One region of the Bacillus sp. AC266 genome, then DNA from elsewhere that is predicted to be linked to it. Evidence: riboswitches for the same ligand, from Rfam matches in the RefSeq annotation. Region 1 holds a riboswitch; each other region holds the start of a gene.
What was found. Region 1 has a riboswitch for lysine ahead of lysA (diaminopimelate decarboxylase). Riboswitches for the same ligand answer to the same signal wherever they lie in the genome.

Region 1 (6,376 bases):
GCCATCGAGTACCCATATGCCCCCGTGCAAGAAATTGCTAGTAAATCAGAAGAAGCAACTTGCGGTAAGTTAATATCCCAAATCAGCATATCTCCACTTTCACAGCATTTCCCAGCAATCGAAACGAGTTCCTCATTCTTATCATTCCCTCGATTCGCCAACATCGCCTCATAACGGGCTCCGTATAGAGCTGGTCTTAAATTATCTGTCATTCCACCATCGACTGAAACATATTTCCGAATGCCAGGAATCTCTTTCACCGCTCCGACTGTATAAAGTGTTGTTCCAGCATCACCTACGATACTACGACCTGGTTCAATCCATATTTCTGGAAGCGGATATTCACATAATGTAAACTGCTCTCTTATCGTACTTGTTACAGCGTGCACATACGTTTCAAGTGTTAACGGTGTATCTGAATCCGTATAACGTATACCGAAACCTCCGCCCACATTTAATACTTTCATCACATAATGTGTTCGCTCTCTCACTTCTTCTAAAAATTGGCGGAGTACTTCAATTGCTCGAACAAATCCAGCCGTTTCAAATATTTGTGATCCGATGTGCGAGTGAATTCCTAGCACATTATAATTTGATTTTTGCAAGGCAAGCTCAATTGCTTGCATCGCTTGACCATTTGAAACACCAAATCCAAATTTCGAATCCTCTTGACCTGTTGTTATATATTCGTGTGTATGTGCCTCTACTCCAGGCGTTACACGGATTAATATGTTCACAAATTTCCCATGTTGCATTGCTAAATCATGTAAGATTTCTAATTCTAAGAAATTATCTACTACAAAACAACCGATATTCGCCTGAAGAGCCATAATCATTTCTTCTTCTGTTTTATTATTTCCGTGAAAATGAATACGCGATGCCGGAAAACCAGCTTGGAGCGCAGTATATAATTCTCCTCCAGAAACAACATCTAAAGACATATTCTCTTCACGAGCTACTCGGCACATCTCCATGCACAAGAACGCCTTGCTTGCATATGCTACTTGATAAGAGAAACCACTTTCTTTAAAAGCACGATGAAACGCGCGGCACTTTCCTCGAATAGACTCTTCATCGTATACATAAAGTGGTGTTCCGTATTGTTTTGCTAGCTGCGTCGTATCGCACCCACCAATTTCTAAGTGTCCTTGCCCATTGATTCGGCTTGTGCCGTGTAAATACATTTAAATTCCTCCCTTATTTCCTCTAAAACTCATAACCCCAATCTTCTATTCATTGCAGCACGCTTTTAGATAGACAAAAAACGCGCGGAACAATGTTCACACGCGTTTCTTATTAGGAAAAATATATATTGAAAAAATAAACGAGTTGTTATCTCCTCAAAATAAGAAACCGCATCAACATCTCCAAATAGCTCTTCATAAAATAAATCTTATGACAGTACTACATTTATTCAATGCAGTCCCAATATATGAATAAGATGGTTATTCTTATATTTCGGCAATAGTCCCTTTCAACCTATGATCACAGATTCCATTAAATCTCCCATAGCTTACTCTTTCCTATCGCGGCCTCTACCTTTGAGAGTAGATGAGGTAAGTCTATTTAATTTTCAAACATCTAATTGTTGCTATTAACAATACCAAAGGACCATTTTATTTGTCAAACAATTTTTTATATTGTTTTTTTACAGTTTAATTTTGTATCATTTGGTAAGCGCTTTACTGAAACCTTTGTCACTTCCCATTCGCCCTCTTCGTTATTAAATGTAATCGTTACCTTCTCAAATGGTGGAACAATTTTCCCACCAACCTGTTCATACTTCGTTACTTCAATACTCGCTTGAAATAAATATGTACCACTATACACTTTTTTTAAACTAATAATTTTAGGACATTGATAAGGCTTCAAGCTCCCATATTGTTTTTCAATTGCCTTATTTATTTTTGGAAATAAAACAGAATAAAGGGCATCTTCCATAAGGGGTGCATCATATTGTGCTACCGACACACTCGGTAAAGCAAAAAGTATAACACTACTGCATACTATAAAATATAATAATTTTCGCATTATAACCTCCGTTTTATTACTCGATTCTTTTTGCGCACGATAATTATCATACATAGAAACTCCGTTTTATTGTCTCCCACTGCCCTTTTTCTACTCAATTATTATAAAAAAGCCCACAACTCTCTTTTATTTTCGTATAATGATACTCATAGTATAATAAACATAATAACAAAGGACTGTTCGTATATATAAAATGAGGCGCTAATCAAACCGGCTCACAAGAACCGTCATGCTTTTAGGAGAGGAGTATATTATGCTACAAAATCTGTTTCCAAAACTGCGATTTGCACTAGTTGCAGTCGTTTTATTATGGATAAAAACATATATTGTGTACAAGCTAGCATTTGATATTAGAATTGATAACTTCTTTGAAGAGTTTATGCTTTTTATTAACCCACTAGCTTCGTTACTTTTATTTTTTGGTTTCGCTTTACTTGCATCTAAGTACCGAAACCGAATTATTATTGTAATTAGTTTTATACTGTCATTTATTTTATTTGGAAATGCAATGTTTTACGGGTTCTATAACGATTTTGTTACTTTCCCTGTTTTATTCCAAACAAATAATATGGCTGACTTAGGGACGAGTATAAAAGAACTCTTTACGTATAAAACATTACTTTTATTTGCAGACGCAATTATTTTAATGTTTATTTCGCGTAAATTCCCATCATTTGGTGATAAAACACCCCTTTCTCGCTCTGAGAAGCGAACTTTCTTTAGCGGCGTAACAGTATTATTAGCACTACAAATTGTTGTTTCAGTTATATATAAACCACAAATGTTCTCACGCTCGTTTGATCGTCAAACTGTCGTGAAAAATTTAGGGTTATACACATATCATCTATTTGATATTACACTTCAATCTAAGTCTTCAGCTGAGCGTGTATTTGCAAGTGGAGACGGGTTCTCTGAAATTAAAAACTATACAGACTCAAAAGATAAACAAGTTGATAAAAACTTATTTGGAGCTGCAAAGGGTAAAAATGTAATTTTAATTTCAATGGAATCTACACAAAGTTTTGTTATTAATAAAAAAATAAATGGAAAAGAGATTACTCCATTTTTAAATGAGTTTATTAAAGATAGTTTTTATTTCGATAACTTCTATCATCAAACGGGACAAGGTAAAACTTCTGATGCTGAATTTATCGTTGAAAATTCCCTTTATCCGTTAGACCGTGGTTCTGTATTCTTTACTCATGCAACAAATGAATACACTGCCACACCAGAACAATTAAAGAAATACGGATATTCTTCTGCTGTCTTCCATTCAAACGATAAAACGTTTTGGAATCGTGACGTAATGTATCCTGCGCTTGGATATGATCGTTACTTTAATTTAAATGATTACGTAGGAACGGAACAAATGTCTGTCGGTTGGGGATTAAAAGATAAAGAGTTCTTTGAGCAATCTATTCCAAAGTTAAAATCTTTACCACAACCGTTCTATACAAAATTCATTACGTTAACAAACCATTTTCCATTTCTTCTAAATCCAGAAGATCAATATGTTGATGAATTTAATTCCGAAAGTGGTGTTTTAAATCGCTACTTCCCAACCGTTCGTTACACGGATGAAGCTCTTAAATTATTTATTAAACAATTGAAAGACGAAGGACTATATGATAATTCCGTTATTGTCATTTATGGTGATCATTACGGCATTTCTGAAAACCATAATACAGCTATGGCTCAGTTCCTTGGGAAAGACGCTATTACACCGTTTGATTCTATGCAATTACAACGCGTCCCTCTCATTATTCATGTGCCTGGCCAAGAAGGAAAAGTCATCTCTAAAGTATCTGGTCAAATTGATATTAAACCAACGTTACTTCATTTACTTGGTATTAAAACAAATCAATCCGTAGAATTTGGAACAGACTTATTTACGAAAGAAAAAGACCCTCTTATGGTAATGCGGGACGGCAGTTTTGTTTCGGAAGATTATGTTTATACAAAAAATATGTGCTATAAAAGAAGCACAGGTGAAGAAGCTGATTTAACACTATGTCAGCCTTATATTGAAAAAGCAAAAACAGAATTAAAATTATCCGACAAACTCATTTATGGAGATTTATTAAGATTTGATCCTAACAATCGATATAAAACCGGAACGATGACAACGAAATTTGAATAGTGTAGGAAGCAACTTTACAAAAGTTGCTTCCTTTTTTTACTTATTTTTCAAATTTCTCTTCTATACAATCTTTCACAAATTGGGAATTTTTTTCGTATGAGAAAGAAATTTATGGTATGATAAAATAAGTAAACTTTCATACACTAATTAAGAATTTATAACAGAAAGCAAGGGATCAGATTTTGTATAGAGCAGCTATTCCAAACTTATTTACGCTCGGGAATTTATATAGCGGATTTTTGTCAATCGGCTATGCATCTTTAGGATATTATAAATCAGCTGCTATTTTAGTACTGATCGGGATGATGTTAGATAGTCTTGATGGTCGTGTCGCTCGTTTATTACGCGTTGATTCACAAATGGGAAAAGAGCTTGATTCACTAGCGGATGTTGTAACATTTGGCGCAGCACCTGCTGTTTTAATGTATTACACATCTTTTTCCAACTATGGAATCATTGGACTATACATAGCGGGATTATTCCCTCTGTTCGGAGCATATCGCTTAGCACGATTTAATGTAACGCCATCATCTACTTCTATGAAATATTTCACTGGAGTTCCGATTACTGCAGCAGGAGGGCTTGTTGCTTTCTTAACATTATTTTCACATACCATTCCAAAAATTGTTCTCATTACCGTATTCGTAACGTTCGCATTTTTAATGGTGAGCCGTGTTCGTATCCCAAGTTTAAAAGATGTACCAATTCCACGATATAGCATAATTATTACACTATTTTTAGTTGGAATTATTATCACAATGTACCAAACAAGTTTTGGCAACATTTCTGTTTTCTTATTCATTGCCATTCCACTATACATTTTGTATATGTTATCTCAATTTATTAGACAAAGACCTTCTAAAAAAGCGAATAAAGAAAAATAAAAAAACCTTCCGAAATACGGAAGGTTTCTTTTTTATTTTGTAACTAATACTTTTTGATTTACAGGTGTTACAGGTTCTTCACCATTTAATACAGCTAAAATATTTCTTACTGCCATTTCAGCCATTGCATCACGTGTTTCGAATGTTGCATTCCCCACGTGAGGAGCAAGTACTACATTCTTTAATCCTTTTAGCTCTTCTGTAATTTTCGGTTCAAATTCAAATACGTCAAGAGCTGCACCTTCAATTTCATTCGTTTTTAGTGCATGAGCAAGTGCTGATTCATTCATAATTGGTCCACGTGAAGCATTTATAATATATGCTGTTTTCTTCATCATTTTAAACTGTTCTTCATCAATCATATGATGTAATTTCGGATTATAAGCACAGTTAATTGTAATAAAGTCCGCTGTTTGTAATAATTCTTCCAACGTTACGTATGTCGCTTCCAGTTCACTTTCAGCTTCAGGCTTTCGATTTGGTCCTGTATATAAAACATTCATTCCAAATGCTCTCGCACGCTTTGCAACTGCCTTCCCGATTTCTCCAAGGCCAATAATTCCGATTGTCTTACCGTGTACTTCGCGGCCCAAGAAGAATAACGGTGCCCATCCGTTAAATCCAGTTGTACGACATAACGTATCACCTTCAGGAATTCTACGTGCAGCTGCTAAAAGAAGTGCAAATGTTAATTCTGCTGTCGCTTCAGTTGATACTTTCGGTGTATTCGTTACCGCAATTCCTTTTTCTCCTGCATATGTGTAATCAATATTATCGTAACCAGCACCATAATTTGCGATAATTTTCAAGTTTGGTGCTGCGTCAATAACCTCTTTCGATACCTTCGTAGAAAGTAAGCTTAAAAGTGCATCTTTATCTTTTACACGTTCTGCTAACTCTTCTACACTAATTAATTCTTCTTTATTGTACATTTCTACATCATGATTTTTCAATAATTCTAATCCGATTTCTGGAATTTTCCCTGCTACTAATATTTTCGCCACTACTAACACCTCTTCTATACAAAATATGATATCTCTTATATTTCATTGTAAGAAATCTACATATAAAAACCAAGGAATTTGATTATAGTTTTGAAAATCGACACTTTTCCCCATAAAAAAAGAGGAGATGCAACTCTCCCCTCTTTTTACGCTTTTTCTTGCGATTCTTTCCCAAGCTTCGCATCGATTGTTCCTTCTGCAACTGTATCGCTAATTTGTTCCTCAATAACTGAGTTAGCAGTATTATTTGTTTTAGAAGTATAGGCTTGATCTGCCGCTTGTACGTTTTGTTTATTTTGTTGTTTCACCATTTTTCA
Region 2 (6,376 bases), on a different contig from region 1:
ATTCCAACGATATGCTCATCGATCATCGTTTTTGCGACGAAAGGACCCGCGAGTTCTGCAATAACGAAAACAAATAGCATCGCCATCGCTGCAAAAATCGGCCCTTTTACTTTCATCGCGTATTGAAACAATCGTTTTGAAACACTCATATTTTCACCCCACTATCCGTACTTTCACTTTCACCTTGTTGTCTTTCGAACTGCTCTGCATACCAGCCCCCATTTCGAACGAGCGCTTCATGCGAGCCTTCTTCAATAACCTCACCGTTATCCATAACGAGAATCCAATCAGCATGCTGCACTGCTGACAAACGATGCGTCGTTATAATCGTCGTCTTCCCGCTTCTTTCTGTTCGTATATTTTCAATAATTGCTGCTTCCGTACGAGCATCAACAGCTGATAAAGAATCGTCCAAAATTAAAATTTCCGGATTTTGAATAACAGCCCTTGCAATTGAAATCCTTTGCTTTTGCCCACCTGATAAAGAAACACCTTTCTCCCCAACGAGCGTTTCTAAACCTTCCGGTAAAAACTCTAAATCCTTTTTAAACGCAGCTATTTCAATCGCTTTTTCAAGTTCTTCTTCAGTCGCTTCTCTATTTCCGAATAAAATATTTTCCTTCGCTGTTTTTGAGAACAAAATGTGTTCCTGAGGTACATACCCAATCCAGCCAAGTACGTTATCATTCGTAATTTTATCTAGCTTCACATCAGAAACCGCAATATCCCCTTCCCCGAGTGGATATTGACGAAGAAGCTGACGAACGAGCGTCGTTTTCCCGCTTCCTGTTTTCCCAACAACTCCAAGTGTCTCTCCTTGTTTTAATGAGAACGAAACATTTTTTAAATTTGTTTCAATTGATGAAGGATATGAAAAAGTAACATTATCAAATTCAATGTAATCTGGCCCTTGTACAACCTTTGGATCTTTCGGATTCTTTACATCCGGTTCATAAGCTAACGTTTCATTTACACGGTCGAGCGACGCATTTCCTCTTTGCATAACATTAATCAATTCACCAATTGCAAACATCGGCCAAATCATCATCCCTAAATAGACGTTAAAAGAAACGAGCTCACCAAGTGTCACCTTTGATTGGAATACGAGATATGCACCGTACACTAAACCAATTAAATAACTAAGACCGACGAGCATTTTTACAGTTGGCTGGAATAATGCATCGATTCTTGCTACTCTCATATTTTTCTCGTATACGTCATCTCCTAAATGATGAAACCTTTCTTGATCAGCGTTCTCCTGTACATACGCACGAATAACGCGTACACCCGCAATTGATTCAAGTACTTTATCGTTCATATCCCCGAACGCATCTTGCGCGACTGTAAATCTTTCATGCAACTTCTTTCCGTATCTATTCATCGCATACGCCATAATCGGAAGCGGTATAAGCGCAGCAAATGTTAACTGCCAACTAATTGAAAAGCCCATCATACAAACGATTGTAAGCATATATAGACTAGAATCAACGAGCGTTAATATACCAAAACCAGCTGTCATGGAGATTGCTTTTAAATCATTTGTCGCTCTCGCCATTAAATCGCCAGTACGATTTTTTTGATAAAACGTCGGTGTCATCTTAAGTAAATGCCCCATAAATTTTGAACGCATCGTTTTCTCAAGTACGAACGCACCGCCAAATAGTTGGTGCTGCCAAATGAAAGTAAGTACATACCCACCAATCGTTACCCCAAGTAAAATAAGAATATATTGCATAATCGCCTCATTCGTTAAGGCTCCCGTTTTAATATTATCAATTGTAATTCCTAACACTTTCGGTGGAATTACCTCTATCACGTTTACAATTAAAAGTACCCCAATTGCAATACTATACCTTTTCCAATGATCTCTAAAAAACCAGCTTAACTTTAGTAATACTGAAAACAATATAACCTCTCCTTTCTCTTTCTCGTTTGATTCACATTTCTTTATCCGCTATCCAAACCCATCACATTTACATTTCGTAAGCCATACAATTTCATCACATTTTTCCACCTTCCAAATTCTGATTTTTTATAGTAACAAGGAAAATAAACAAAAAAAAGCATACCGCCGCTTGACGATATGCAATAGAATGCATAAAAGCGTACGTTACGATATACGCAACGTACGCTTCTCATAAGACAAAAAGGTCCTATATATCCGCACGGGTTGCGTAATGATATGAATGTTTTCCGCCATTTAACAGAGCTAAGCCCATTACATTTACGATTACAATCATTACGCACACCCCCTTCATTTATTTTCCATTTATAATCTTACAACTTTATTGAGTATTCTGTCAATTATTTTTTTCGCTTTAGAATAAAATAATCTTTTATCACAAAAAATAAAAGTGATGCATTCTACTTATAATTCAGTTTGAAATAAGAGAATCTTCTGTAAGAAAGGGCATACAAAATAAAAAAATAGTAAGAAATCGTTTTCACAAACATTTCATTTGAAAAATATTATCAAACCACCTACAATCACCTTATACTCACTCTTACAAGTTGCTATTTTAGGAGGACTAATCATGACAACTAGCAATACGTACAAATTTTATTTAAACGGAGAATGGAGAGAAAGCTCTTCAGGTCAAACAATCGACATTCCATCTCCATACTTACACGAAGTAATTGGGCAAGTACAAGCAATTACTCAAGGAGAAGTAGATGAAGCAATTGCATCTGCAAAAGAAGCTCAAAAATCATGGGCTGAAGCTTCTCTACAAGATCGCGCAAAATATTTATATAAATGGGCTGATGAGCTCGTAAATATGCAAGATGAAATTGCCGATATCATTATGAAAGAAGTCGGTAAAGGCTATAAAGATGCGCAAAAAGAAGTCGTTCGTACAGCTGACTTAATTCGTTACACAGTTGACGAAGCACTTCACATGCACGGTGAAAGCATGATGGGTGATAGCTTCCCTGGTGGATCTAAATCTAAACTTGCGATTATTCAGCGCGCACCACTTGGTGTTGTATTAGCAATTGCACCATTTAACTACCCAGTAAACTTATCTGCTGCAAAACTTGCACCAGCACTTATTATGGGTAACGCTGTTATCTTCAAACCAGCAACTCAAGGTGCAATTAGCGGTGTTAAAATGGTTGAAGCACTTCATAAAGCTGGCCTTCCAAAAGGTCTTGTAAACGTAGCTACAGGACGCGGTTCTGTAATTGGTGACTACTTAGTAGAACATCCTGGCGTAAATATGGTATCGTTCACAGGTGGTACAAATACAGGTAAACATTTAGCGAAAAAAGCTGCGATGATTCCACTTGTATTAGAACTTGGTGGTAAAGATCCTGGTATCGTTTGTGAAGATGCAGACTTACAAGAAGCTGCAAAGCATATCGTAAGCGGTGCATTCTCTTACTCAGGTCAACGTTGTACAGCTATTAAGCGTGTACTTGTACATGAAAATGTAGCAGACGAACTAGCTGGCTTATTAAAAGAGCAAGTAGCTGAACTATCAGTTGGATCTCCAGAACAAAACAGCACAATCGTTCCATTAATCGACGACAAATCTGCTGACTTCGTTCAAGGTTTAATTGACGATGCTGCTGAAAAAGGTGCAACAATCGTTATCGGTAACAAACGTGAGCGCAACCTAATTTATCCAACATTAATCGACAACGTAACAGAAGAAATGAAAGTTGCTTGGGAAGAGCCATTTGGCCCAATCCTTCCAATCATCCGTGTTTCTTCTGACGAACAAGCGATTGAAATTGCTAACAAATCAGAGTTCGGTCTGCAAGCAAGTGTCTTCACAAAAGACATTAACAAAGCATTTGCAATTGCTAACAAAATCGACACTGGTTCTGTTCAAATTAACGGACGCACAGAGCGCGGCCCTGACCACTTCCCATTCATCGGTGTAAAAGGTTCAGGTATGGGCGCACAAGGTATTCGTAAGAGCCTTGAGTCTATGACTCGTCAAAAAGTAACTGTATTAAACTTAGTTTAATCTTATATGTAGCAGCTGATCTAATATTTAGGTCAGCTGCTTTTTAGTTAAAATCCTCCGGGACCTAATAACAAATTCTTCTCTATAATCTGATTATTACTATATCCATTGACGTATAAAAATACATTTGTTACTCTTAAACATGTTAATTTAATACATAAATCCTCATTCGTATCTCGGTGAGGTAGAGGTTGCAGTCATTAAGAGTATCATTTCAGGAGATGTAGTGGCATTGATGAAGAAATGAGAAAGGAATGATTGCCGAAGTAAGTCGTGTCCACCATGCACGCTTGCTGGGTCTGCATTTAATAAGTGCAGAACTGTCACAAACGTTTCGTTTGTGGAGAGCTATCGAGAGGTATGTCGTGGGTTTCTTATAAGATAGAAAGCATGTAGCGGCAAATTACGTGCTTTTTTTGTTTTGTTTGAACCTTCTCTTCCTTATCAGGAAGACATACATATCTCCTCGCTTGACTTGGTTATACTAACTTTGGAGGTATTTTCTATGCAACAAAAAAAATGGGGCTTTTGGGTACTAACAGCTTTCGTTGTCGGTAACATGGTTGGCGCTGGTATTTTCATGGTGCCAAGTACGTTAGCACAAACAGCAAGCCCACTCGGTGTCACTTTAGCTTGGTTAACAACAGGGTTTGGTGTTTTAATGCTAGCTCTTGTTTTCGGTAATTTAGCAATTCGTCGTCCTGATTTAACGACAGGACCACAAAGTCATGCATATGCTTTATTCTCAACACCAAAAAGAAAGAAAATGGCTGGTTTCAGCATGGTATGGGGATATTGGGTTGCAAACTGGGCAAGTAACGTTGCCATTATTACATCTTTCGCGGGATATTTATCGCTCTTCTTCCCAATTATGAAAGATACACGACTACTATTTTCAATTGGCTCTTTCAATATAGAAGTTGGAAAACTAATTACATTTACTATTTGTTCCATCTTACTTTGGGGAACACATTTAATTTTAACAAACGGTGTAAGCGGAGCTGGGAAGCTAAACTTCTTAGCAACAACAACGAAAGTAACTGGATTCCTTCTATTCATCATTGTTACGTTATTTGCGTTCGAAGCTTCAAAGTTTGGACAATGGTACACACCAATGATCGATAAAGAAGGCGTATCACACGGTCTACTTTCACAAGTAAACTTAGCTGCTCTTACAACACTTTGGGCATTTATCGGGATTGAATCAGCCGTTCTTTTATCAAACCGAGCTACCTCTCCAAAAACGGTAAAACGCGCAACTGTTGCAGGATTACTTATCACAGTTGCAATTTACTTAGGAATTACAATTTTAACAATGGGTGTACTTCACGTTGATAAATTACAAGCTTCTGAACGTCCATTAGCAGATGCATTAAACGCTGCAATGGGTCATGGCGGCGGGAAACTTATGGCATTACTTGCTCTTACTTCCCTATTCGGTTCAATATTAGGCTGGATTTTATTAAGCTCAGAAGTACCTTATCAAGCAGCAAAAGAAGGTTTCTTCCCTTCCTTCTTCGCAAAAACGAATAAAAAAGGAAGTCCAATTCATTCACTACGATTAACAAACATTATGTCGCAAGTGTTCTTATTCTCAACATTATCAGGAACAATTGCGGAAGCTTATACATTCGTTATTACCGTATCAACACTGGCCTACCTCATTCCATATCTCGTTTCACCAATCTTCCAGTTAAAACTAGTCGCAACTGGTGAAACATATAAGAATGAAATGGGTTCAAGAATTATGGATGGTGTAGTTGCAGTTATCGCACTTTGCTATGCACTATGGGTTATTAAAACCGGCGCATCCGATATAAAAACATTTCTTCTCGGAATTGGTTTATTCGGGATTGGCTTTGCCTTCTATCCATTAATGAATCGTGATCAGAAAAAAAATAAAGAAAAGAAAAACGAGCAAGTTGCGTAACGCAATTTGCTCGTTTTTTACTTTATAAAACATATATAATAGAAAAAAGAGGTGAAAAACATGTCAATCGAATCACTATGGAGCTCTCGCTTTCAACAACATATTCAAAATGCCATCACATACTTTGCACGTATGATTAACGGTTTACTATATAGCTTCATCTTCGTCTCATGTGTAGGTGCATATTATTACGCTAAGTTTCTTAAAACGGATCCTTCTAAAGGAATATCTCTATTGCTTATTACAATCGTCTTAACAGCGATTATAACGAGATGCCCAATACGTACATTTATTCAAAAGCCCGATGCTGTCTATTTACTAGCACTAGAAGAGAAATTAACTTCTTATTTTAAAAAATCTCTTCTATATAATTACATCATTCAGCTTTTCCCATTATTATTTACATTCCTTATTCTCGTACCACTTGCCATTCAATCATTACAACTAACCGTACCTTTTTTATGTACAATCT
Region 3 (6,376 bases), 330 kb from region 1:
TGTAGCAGAGTCGATACGAGTTCTCATACTGAACTACTTCTCCAACGAGCTGAGCACCATGCTTAGTAAGTCTGGATACCATTTCGTCAATGCCCTCGACGGTGAACATGACGCGCAGATAACCGAGGGCGTTTACAGGAGCTGTCCGGTGATCTGCTATAGTAGGTGGGGTGAGAAATCGCGAAAGTTCAATTCGGCTGTGACCATCTGGCGTAACCATCATAGCAATCTCTACGCACTGAGAACCGAGTCCAGTTACGCGACCAGCCCATTCACCTTCGACAGTAGCTCGCCCTTCGAGTTTTAATCCAATCTCCTTGAAGAAAGAGATTGCGTTATCAAGAGATTCTACAACGATGCTGACATTGTCCATTCTTAGTAATCTGTTGTTTGCCATAGTCTTTATCTCCTTATGTGTAAAAATTTATCCCGCTATTTGCGGGCAATAAGACTCCCACCTCAAAATTCGGCGAATGCGAGGAAGTTAGGTGGGAGATAACTGCCCGATTGTTGAATAGAATGACTTGCTTCCGTTTTTTAACAATTTTATTGTTCTTCAAACGACTTGATTTTAAACTAAATAACCTTTTTCTCACTTTCCACTATGCAAACAGCTTTCTATTTATATAGGAAGGAAATAGATTCATATAATTTGTTGTAAGTTTTACTGGTGGAAATTAAATCATTTGCACTAAAGGTTCAATTTTCGCCATAAATGATTGATGAAGTGCTTCAACACCCGTTACTAAATGAAGACGGTCAATAACGACAGATACTTTAATTTCTGATGTACTTACCATTTTAATATGAATATCTTCTTCTTTTAAAGTAGTGAACATATTCGCAGCAACTCCTGGGTTAGATACCATACCAGATCCTACAATTGATACTTTTGCTAAATGATTTTCATGTTCTACAGATTCGTAGTGAAGTGCTTCTTGATGTTGTTCCAATACTTCTAATGTTTCTCTTAAATCATTAGAATGGATTGAGAAGGAGAGGTGAACAGTTCCTTCATTTGTAATACTTTGAATAATAATATCCACATTAATATGTGCTGCTGCTAATGTAGAGAAAACTGTTGAAAGTGCACCTTGTTCTAATCCTTTAATTGTGACGCGTGTAATATTATCCTCAAATGCAATACCTTTAACGATTGATTGTTGTTCCATGTTACATTCTCCCCTTACAATTGTTCCGTTTTCTTGTTCCATACTTGAGCGAACTTCTAAAATTACATTATGATTTTTAGCAAATTCAACAGCGCGTGGGTGTAATACGCCAGCACCGAGGTTGGCAAGCTCTAACATTTCGTCATAAGAAATTTCATCTAATTTATAAGCATCTTGTACAACTCGTGGATCAGTCGTATATACGCCGGTCACATCCGTATAAATATCACATTTTTTTGCTTTTAGTGCAGCAGCTAATGCGACAGCAGTCGTATCAGAGCCACCGCGGCCAAGTGTGGTAATTTCATTTTCTTCACTTACTCCTTGGAAACCAGCTACTATAACAATCGTGCCTTCAGTAAGGTGAGACTGAATACGAGTAGTGTTAATGTCAATAATCCGTGCACTACTATGTACAGATTCTGTCGTAATACCAGCTTGCCATCCTGTTAATGAAATTGCGTTATAACCTTTTGTTTGTAGTGCCATTGTTAATAATGAAATGGTTACTTGTTCTCCTGTAGATAGGAGCATATCCATTTCACGTTTACTTGGATTTTCAGTAATAGCGTTAGCAAGTGCTACAAGTTTATCCGTACTTTTTCCCATTGCTGAAACGACAGAGACAATACTATGTCCTCGTTCATATTCTTCAATAATTAAATTTGCTACATGTTGAATGCGTTCGACGCTTCCGACAGAAGTACCGCCAAATTTTTGTACAATCGTTTCCATTACGAATTCCTTCTTTCGTCCATTTTTAAGAATAGGTTAGGACATATACAAATCCCAATATTCCTGTAGTTACCAGAGAGAAAAACAAAAAACACCATCTCAAATAAGTGAGGATGGTGCTGTTACAGGAAAAGGGAAACAGAAAACGGAGCTAATAAAAAAACCGCCAAAAAAGGAATATCATAAAAATGATATCTCTTTTTTGTAGATAGCTCTTCATACGTACACGTCTGTACATATGACAGTTCTGTTTCTATTCGAAAACAGCCCCAATTGATAAATGCAGAGAAATTTATCAATTTCGGCAACACTTCCTTTCCTCTAAAATCATAGACATCTCTGTGTCTCCTTTAGAATACTTATAAGCGTTGCAACCTCTATCTCACGTTTTAGGCGAGAGTGTATGATTTATGAAGTTGTTGGTAACATTTGTTTTATAATAATTTAAATTTTTCAGGGAATCAAGTGTTTTTTGTATTTTTTTGAAATTCTATCTTTTTATTAAATTAGTTTGTGAAAAATGTAGCAAAATCGATTCATTGCATGTACATTGAAAATATAGCGCATGGGAGGTGGAAGGATGGGGAAGAAAAAGCCTATTTATGTAGCCACAGAAATGAACACAACAATGGAGAAACTATGGGCATATACACAAGAGCCTGATATACATACAGAGTGGGATGCTCGTTTTACTGAGATTTCGTATTTAGAAAAAAAAGAGGGAGAACCACAGAAGTTTTTATATAAAACAAAGATCGGATTTGGACTTGAAATAGCCGGAGAAGGGGAATCGATAGGTGAAATAAGAAAAGAAACTGGAGAACGCATTTCCTCTTTAAAATTTTGGACAGACAATCAATTATCACTTATACAAATAGGGCGTGGTTATTGGAAGTATACACCGAATGAAGAACATATTCATTTTGAAACGCAATATGATTATGATACGAGATTTGGTCGTATAGGAAATGTGATAGATTTATATGTTTTTCGTCCACTATTAGGTTGGGCGACAGCATGGAGTTTTGATGCTTTAAAATTATGGTTAGAAAAGGGACTTCATCCTAAGTTGCTAATTAGAAGAACGATGACGTATTGGCTAGTTTGCTTTTTATTTGCTTTCGTATGGTTATATCAAGGGATTGTACCGAAATTGATGTTTACTCATTCAGAAGAAGTAAAGATGCTTTCTGCACTAATCGGATCGAATGAAAGTAGTATTTTTATACTTAAAATAGTTGGATTTTTAGAAATAATATGGGGTGTTATGTGGCTATTTCCACTTCAAAAGCGAAAACTATTTATATTGCATATTATATTGTTGATAGTTTTAACATTAGCGGCAGGATCGACGAATATCGCTAGTTTTACGCAACCGTTTAATCCGATTACATTAAATTTTCTTCTAATAGGGTTATCGATTGTCGGTTATATAAATAGCACGAATTTGCCAAGCGCAAAAAATTGCAAGAGGACGAGAAAGGGATAAGTATATGGTTAATATTTATGAAAGATTATTAGGGGATTCTTATAAAAGGCTTCATCCAAAATTGCAGGAACGATATGCGATAACAAAGGAAAATAGCTTTATTGGGGAAGGGGAAATGGATGAAATTTATGGAGGATCTTTTTTCGTTAAATTAATATTAAAAATTACATCGAAGTTTCGAATGTTTTTCTCTGAGCGAGGGCAAAAAGTTTCGTTTGTGATACATAATACCGCTGAGCGAGATGAACATGGAAATGAGTTTGTACGGTGGAATCGTACTTTTTATTTTCATAATAAGAAAAGATATTTTAACGCTGTTATGCAGTTGGATGAAGAGAATAATGAAATTGTAGATTATTTTGGTGAGCCACATTTACTCGTTTCTACATTGAATTTTTATATTGATGAAAAAGGCGGGATGCATATTTCTTCAAAGAAACAATGGTTTTTTATGTTTGGAAGAAAAATCCCGTTACCAAAATTTTTATATGGAGAGGCAAAAATTGTTGAAAGTTATGATGATGCACTGCAATGTTTTCGAATTCATGTACAAGTACGGAATCCGTTAATTGGTTCGTTATTTTCATATAAGGGAACATTTGTGGAAAGGGAATAAACGATATGAAAAATATACTATTTGGGCTTGCTTGCTATATTATTTTTCTAATATGTGAGTGGTCAAATGTAAACCCAGTTGAAGCAATTATTTTATTATCTATTTTGTTATTTATACCGATGTCTTTTTGTATTATTGATAAGAAAAAAAGAAATGGATCGTATGTATTATTTTATAAATTTGTATCGTTTTTATATCCAATTGCAGCAATCAGTGCAATGCTAGCTTTCGTAACAAATCACTATTTCTTTGCGCTACTTTGGTTTGCATATACAGGAATCATTGCGTTATTTGGTGTAAGTAGATTGTTAGAAAGAGGATGGAAACCGATAGAAGAGACGGCTATCGATAGTGCATTTATTTATTTGTTTTTAGGTGGTTTTTGGTTTTTTGCTTCAGTAGCAAAGGTTTCAATTATGCACTTTAGTTCTGACATTGTTTTACTTACAGCGGCACACTTTCATTACTCGGCATTTCTATTGCCGTTATCAGTTGGTTTACTTGGAAGGAAAAGAGAAAAGAGAAGTAAAGTGTATGATGCTATTATGTTTATCATAGTCATTTCACCTATGACAGTTGCGATAGGAATTACATACTCAAGGATATTTGAATTTTTTGCAGTGTTCATATATTTATGTGCGATTTATGGATATGGAGTTTACGTGTGGAGAACGAAATTCAATGCTATAAGTGCGAAGGTACTTTTAGTTCTTTCTTCTAGCACACTTATGGTAACAATAATGTTTTCACTCATATATTCATACGGAAATTTCAAACAAGTAATGACGATTACAATTGCACAAATGGTTTGGATTCACGGTGTTGTAAATGGAATTGGAGTAGCGTTACCAGCATTTGTTGGTTGGATGATTGAAAAGAGTACTCCGAATTATAAATATTACGGGAAAACAATGAGCAGGTTAAGAGGAAATGCGACAGTTGGTGAAGCATTTTTACATAACAGAAATTTAATAGATCGCAAGGAATACAAAGGTTTAGTTGATAAAATGAATGATTTTCATAGTGAGGCATTTGACATGGCGAAGATTCCTTTAAGTATTATTCGTTTTTATGAAAATACAAAAGAGTATGAGTTACAATCGCATATAAAATGGACTCGTTGGTTCCGTCCGGTTGCATTTTGTTATGAGAAAATGAGTAAGCGTGTAGGACAAATACATTTAGGAATGGGCGGCAAGTGGGAAACGATGCATGGCTCTATCATTGGGATAATAGATGAGAAGGATGGAAGAGAGAATGTAAGGGCTTGGCTAAGAAAAAATGAAGCAGGGGAGACAATTTTTGTAGCTCTTTATTCAAAGCATACATACAAGAAAGATACATATATGAATATCGCATTACCTTTACCATATTCGAATATGACTGGTATTTTGAAGTTATGCAATGATGATAATGCTTTAATCATTACAAGTAAGTTAAGAGAGAATGGCAGGGGAGATGAGGGGATTTATTTACATACTCGTTTCTTTACAATACGTTTACCATTAGCAGAGACTTTTATTATTAAAGAGCGCAACGATCAAATATTAGAAGCTAATCATAGAATGTGGATATTTGGAGTTAAGTTTTTAGAAATTGATTATGAGATTAAGAAAATAGAGGGAAAGTAAGAAAAGCTTGGAGAGATTCCAAGCTTTTTTATGTATGGGTAATTGTCATAGCAACTTGTTTATCCAAGTCTGGGTCCCAGACACGCTGAATTTCAAACGTACCTTTTTCAAAAAATAATGGGAATCTCTCTTTAAACCAATCTTGCATAGGAAGATTGAGTGCTGTATCAATTGGCACCCATAATAATTCGCCTTCAGGAGGATTCAAAAGGAGTTCACCTTCAAATGAATCTGTCCAATAGTTAAATACCATATATCGAACATTTTCCTTAGGATTTACATATTCGTCTAACCCCTTGAAAATTAAATTAGAAACGTGGAGTCCGGTCTCCTCTTTCGATTCTCGTATAGCAGCTTGTAATATGCTTTCTGGGAAATCTACTTTTCCACCAGGAGCTATGTAGCCAGGAAAACCTCGATGGTCGGGGCGTTTTATAAGTAAAGCGTCATTATTTCGCTGGATCATACACATTGTATAGATGCGGTGCTCGATATTATGAGAATTTTGAGGCATAATAATGTATTCTCCTTTATCTTTTTTTGATAATTTTACCATAATATAATAGTTTCTTATATAATTAAAAATAGAATATTATTAATTTTCAGTTATTTATTATAAAGTCTATAATCATTTGAAAAGAGGAGAGAGATATGCAAGGAGAAATACCAACAGAGAAAAATTTAGGTTATGTCGGTAAATTGTTATTGCCAGTTAAAGTGTCACCGCACTTTA

Region 2: another riboswitch for lysine. It lies ahead of AC0IXC_RS21480 (amino acid permease); the one in region 1 lies ahead of lysA (diaminopimelate decarboxylase).
Region 3: another riboswitch for lysine. It lies ahead of AC0IXC_RS13980 (aspartate kinase); the one in region 1 lies ahead of lysA (diaminopimelate decarboxylase).

Annotation. Positions count from the first base shown of each region.
Region 1 is NZ_CEEDEC010000003.1:483,766-490,141, forward strand. Features, by position in the region: gene lysA (diaminopimelate decarboxylase) at 1-1,184, opposite strand, end outside; lysine riboswitch at 1,365-1,546, opposite strand; gene AC0IXC_RS15700 (DUF3888 domain-containing protein) at 1,636-2,031, opposite strand; gene AC0IXC_RS15705 (LTA synthase family protein) at 2,285-4,171, shown strand; gene pssA (CDP-diacylglycerol--serine O-phosphatidyltransferase) at 4,354-5,055, shown strand; gene AC0IXC_RS15715 (2-hydroxyacid dehydrogenase family protein) at 5,088-6,068, opposite strand; gene AC0IXC_RS15720 (YozQ family protein) at 6,206-6,370, opposite strand.
Region 2 is NZ_CEEDEC010000005.1:294,166-300,541, forward strand. Features, by position in the region: gene AC0IXC_RS21465 (ABC transporter ATP-binding protein) at 1-149, opposite strand, end outside; gene AC0IXC_RS21470 (ABC transporter ATP-binding protein) at 146-1,906, opposite strand; gene gapN (NADP-dependent glyceraldehyde-3-phosphate dehydrogenase) at 2,535-3,974, shown strand; lysine riboswitch at 4,152-4,333, shown strand; gene AC0IXC_RS21480 (amino acid permease) at 4,480-5,904, shown strand; gene AC0IXC_RS21485 (ABC transporter permease) at 5,965-6,376, shown strand, end outside.
Region 3 is NZ_CEEDEC010000003.1:153,585-159,960, reverse strand. Features, by position in the region: gene AC0IXC_RS13985 (VOC family protein) at 1-397, opposite strand, end outside; gene AC0IXC_RS13980 (aspartate kinase) at 678-1,907, opposite strand; lysine riboswitch at 2,109-2,295, opposite strand; gene AC0IXC_RS13975 (DoxX-like family protein) at 2,488-3,396, shown strand; gene AC0IXC_RS13970 (DUF4166 domain-containing protein) at 3,401-4,012, shown strand; gene AC0IXC_RS13965 (YndJ family protein) at 4,018-5,643, shown strand; gene AC0IXC_RS13960 (8-oxo-dGTP diphosphatase) at 5,672-6,157, opposite strand; gene AC0IXC_RS13955 (MFS transporter) at 6,295-6,376, shown strand, end outside.